Regions from separate parts of the Pseudomonas sp. VMV1 genome, predicted to be linked through region 2. Evidence: riboswitches for the same ligand, from Rfam matches in the RefSeq annotation. Region 2 holds a riboswitch; the other holds the start of a gene.

Region 1 (2,174 bases), on a different contig from region 2:
GGCGGCGAGCAGGCCGGCCACGCCGGCACTGAAGGCGATACGCTGAAACATGCCGATCTCCTCTTAGTGGCAGGGGAAGCCTTCGCTGTGGCGGGTGTCGTGGGCGCCGTTGTGCAGGGCCTCGACATGGGAAAAGCCGGCCAGGAACACCAGGCCCAGGCCAAACAGGCAGGCGAGCAGGGTGGCCGTCAGGCGTTGGGTGCGAGTACTGGTCTGGGGCAGGGCGGTGGTGGAGCGGGCAGCGGTCATGACGAGGCCTCGGAGTCGAAGCGGCAGGGACGCGCCTAGGCAGCGGGCCGCTAGGCAGCCGCCGTCCAGCACGACCGCCCACCGCGGGTTGCTTGAAGGCGACAGGCCGGTCTCCGGACTCACGAGGGTCTTGTGGGGGCGGGCTGGCTGCGCTCGGCCCGGCGTTGTCGAATCCTTCTCCGCAAGGCTCATCTACACCTGGTAAATGACGCTTGCTACGAAGGTTTCGTCTTGCCGTGCGCGGGCTCGCTCAAGATCGCATTCCCGTACGACTACCAGGATCGCCTTCCCCAAGCTTGCCGGCCGGGTGGCATCGTGATCCTGCGCTCGTCTACCGTTGCGGGGGCAGTGCCGGACTTGGACCGGCTTCCCGTTTCACCGCGACCCATGGCGGAGTCGCGACACCTGAAGCAGGGGCGAGCAGACCACGCGGGTCGTCCGACGGTCAAGCCTGTTCGATTGACACCCCGGCGGGGCACTCGTAGCCTGTCGGGCTTCGAGGTGCTCTTGTCCGCAAGAGCTTGAAAGGGAACGCGGTGCGACACCGCGGCTGCCCCCGCAACTGTAAGCGGCATCTTCAGCCTCTCCACAGAGCCTGTGCATAATGTGCTGCGCGTCGGCCAAACTGCGTTGAAGATGCTTTTGGAATGCTCATTTACCAATCGTAAACTCGAGCGCGAGTCCGATCCGCTTCCTTAAGCATCTTCGCCTTGTTTGACTCTAGCTCGCGAAATCATGAACAAGCTCTAAGGCCACTGCTCACGCGGGAAGGCCGGAGTCGGGCGCCGTGAGCCAGGAGACCTGCCTCGCTAGTTTTCCATACGCAACCGGGCGGGGTGATCCGGGCTGCCACCAGGACCTCGTCAGCGTGCGAGCGTCCGGCATGCCTGCCCGCCTTTTCTCGCATTTCACCTAAGGGCAGCCCATGAAAACCCTGGCCAAGACTCCCGTCACCATCGTCACCGGCTTCCTCGGCTCCGGCAAGACCACCCTGTTGCGCCACATGCTCGACCATGCCGAAGGCCGCCGCATCGCGGTGATCGTCAATGAATTCGGCGAACTGGGCATCGACGGGGAGATCCTCCGTCAGTGCAGCATCGGCTGCACCGAAGAAGAAGCCCAGGGTCGGGTCTTCGAACTGGCCAACGGCTGCCTCTGCTGCACCGTGCAGGAAGAATTCTTCCCGGTCATGAAGGAGCTGGTGGCGCGTCGTGGCGACATCGACCACATCCTCATCGAGACCAGCGGCCTGGCCTTGCCCAAGCCGCTGGTGCAGGCCTTCCAGTGGCCGGAGATCCGCAACGCCTGCACTGTGGACGCGGTGATCACCGTGGTCGACAGTCCGGCCGTGGCTGCCGGCACCTTCGCCGCCCACCCTGAGCAGGTGGACGTTCAGCGCCGCCAGGATCCCAACCTGGACCACGAGTCGCCGCTGCATGAGCTGTTCGAAGACCAGCTGGCCAGCGCCGACCTGGTGATCCTCAACAAGGCCGACGGCCTGGATGCCGAGGCGCTGGCCCGGGTCCGCGCCGAGGTGACCGAGGAATTGCCGCCGGCGGTCAAGGTGGTGGAAGCCAGTCGCGGCGTGCTGCCGTTGTCGGTGCTGCTGGGGCTGCAGGCCGAGTCCGAGGCCCATATCGACAGCCGTCCGACCCACCACGACCTCGAGGGGCATGAAGACCATGATCATGACGAATTCGACTCCTTTGGTGTCGAATTGCCCGAAGTCGCCGAAGCGACCCTGCTGGCGGCCCTGACCGAGGTGGTCAAGCGCCATGGCGTGCTGCGGGTGAAGGGCTTCGCCGCCATTGCCGGCAAGCCGCTGCGCCTGCTGGTACAGGGAGTCGGCACCCGTTTCGACAAGCATTTCGACCGTGCCTGGCAGGCGGCGGAACCCCGTCGCACCCAACTGGTGCTGATCGGCC
Region 2 (2,174 bases):
CAAAGGTCTGCGCCAGGCCCGCGGCGTCGATCACCCCCAGTACCGGTACGCCGAAGCGCTCGGCCAGGTCCGCCGCCGACGGCTGCCCGTCGAACAGCCCCATGACGCCTTCGATGAGGATGAGGTCCGCCTCCGCCGCCGCTTCCCACAACAGGCGCCGACTCTCGGCCTCGCCGATCATCCACAGATCGAGCTGGTAGACCGGGGCGCCACTGGCACGGGCGAGGATCATCGGATCGAGAAAATCCGGGCCGCACTTGAACACCCGCACCCGCCGCCCCCGGCGTGCATGCAACCGGGCCAGGGCGGCGGTGACGCTGGTCTTGCCCTGACCGGAGGCCGGGGCGGCGATCAGCAGCGCCGGGCAGTGCCGCGGTTCGCCTACCATTCGATGCCCTGCTGGGCGCGGACGCCGGCCTGGAAGGCATGCTTGACCAGACTCATGTCGGTCACGGTGTCGGCGGCTTCGATCAGGGCGGGCGGCGCGCCGCGGCCAGTCACCACCACATGCTGGTGCGCCGGACGCCCGGCGAGATCGGCCAGCACCTGGTCGACCTCCAGATAGCCATGCTTGAAGGCGATGTTGAGTTCGTCCAGCAGCACCAGGCCGATGGCCGGATCGCGCAAGAGCTCCACTGCCACCGCCCAGGCCGCGGCCGCCGACTGCAGGTCGCGGGCACGATCCTGGGTGTCCCAGGTGAAGCCCTCGCCCATGACGTGGTAACGCACCTCGTCGGGGAAGCGCCTGAAGAAGAGTTGCTCGCCGGTGTCGCGGCGGCCCTTGATGAATTGCACCACGCCGACCTGCATGCCGTGGCCGAGGGCGCGTGCCGCCATGCCGAAGGCGGAGCTGCTCTTGCCCTTGCCGATGCCGGTGTGCACCAGCAGCAGGCCGCGTTCGTCCTGGGCGTCGGCGATCCGGGCGTCGATCACCGCCTTCTTGCGCACCATGCGCGCGCGATGGCGCTCGTCGCGCTCGGGGCTGTTCGAATCAGGGGTGTCGGTCATGGCGGTTCTCCGGGTGCGGGCGCGACGGAGAAACGGGCAGAGACGCCGCCCGCGCAAGGCAGGTGGCGACGCCGCACGACGCCCTCCGCATCGCCGAGATGAACGCAAGCGTGGCCGGTCTCCGGGCTGGTGAGTCGATACCCTCGGGCACCCGCTGCGCCCCTTCCCGGCCGGGGCCAGTGGGTCTCGCGCAGCTGCTACTCAACTACCGTTGCGGGGGCAGCGCCGGCTCGACCGGCTTCCCTGTTTCACCCCGACTCAAACGGGGCACCACGTGCAAGGGCGCAGGGTACGGACTACCCGAGAGAGCGTCAATCGATCGCGCGGGCCGAACTCGGCGCCCGGCGGCCGGGTCCACCCTTAGCACCCCACCGCCAGGAGATAGCCATGACCGAATCCTCCCTCGCTGCCTGCATCAAGGCCTGCCTCGACTGCGCGGCCGCGTGCGAAACCTGCGCCAGCGCCTGTCTGGGTGAAGCCAATCTGGACATGATGCGCGATTGCGTCCGCCTGGATCGTGACTGCGCCGACGCCTGCCGGCTGGCCGCCACCTTCATGCAGCGCGGCAGCGATCGCCTGGCCGAAGCCTGTGCCCTCTGCGTGGCGACCTGCCGCGCCTGCGCCGCCGAATGCGGCAAGCACAAGGCCGACCACTGCCAGGCTTGCGCCCAGGCCTGTGAAGCCTGCGCCGCTGCCTGCGCAGCCATGGCCGCCTGAGCCCCTTACCGCGTTGATACCCGCCCGATCCGGTCCGGCCGCTGACGCAGCGCCGGATGCAGGGCGGTGCCCAGGCCCGGTGCGGTTGGCGGTAGCAGCCAGCCCTGCTCCAGTACCGGTAGCTCGGTGACCAGCTCACGATAGAAGCCCGCCAGATAGGCTCGCACCACTTCCTGAAAGATGGCATTGGCTGAGGCCAACCCCAGATGCAGCGAGGCCATCAGCACCACCGGTCCGGTGCAATCGTGCGGGGCGATGGGCTTCTGATAGGCCTCGGCCAAGGTGGCGATCTTGCGTGCCTCGCTCAGCCCACCGCACCAGGACAGGTCCACCATCACATAGTCCAGCGCATCGGCCGCCAGCAGATCGCGGAAGGCACCGCGCATCGCCAGGGTCTCGCTGCCGCAGACCGGAATGCCCGCCAGTCGCCGGAAATCCGCCAACCCCTG

What was found. Region 2 has a riboswitch for cobalamin ahead of cobO (cob(I)yrinic acid a,c-diamide adenosyltransferase). Riboswitches for the same ligand answer to the same signal wherever they lie in the genome.
Region 1: it holds a riboswitch for cobalamin, as region 2 does, so the genes downstream of both, cobW (cobalamin biosynthesis protein CobW) here and cobO (cob(I)yrinic acid a,c-diamide adenosyltransferase) in region 2, are expected to answer to the same signal.

The regions. Positions count from the first base shown of each region.
Region 1 is NZ_JBXGSE010000005.1:291,946-294,119, reverse strand. It holds gene ACUCV0_RS17560 (CbtA family protein) at 1-51, opposite strand, end outside; gene ACUCV0_RS17555 (CbtB domain-containing protein) at 64-249, opposite strand; cobalamin riboswitch at 337-673, opposite strand; cobalamin riboswitch at 732-1,072, shown strand; gene cobW (cobalamin biosynthesis protein CobW) at 1,175-2,174, shown strand, end outside.
Region 2 is NZ_JBXGSE010000001.1:508,423-510,596, reverse strand. It holds gene ACUCV0_RS02305 (cobyrinic acid a,c-diamide synthase CobB) at 1-388, opposite strand, end outside; gene cobO (cob(I)yrinic acid a,c-diamide adenosyltransferase) at 382-1,008, opposite strand; cobalamin riboswitch at 1,104-1,298, opposite strand; gene ACUCV0_RS02295 (four-helix bundle copper-binding protein) at 1,396-1,725, shown strand; gene ACUCV0_RS02290 (mandelate racemase/muconate lactonizing enzyme family protein) at 1,731-2,174, opposite strand, start outside.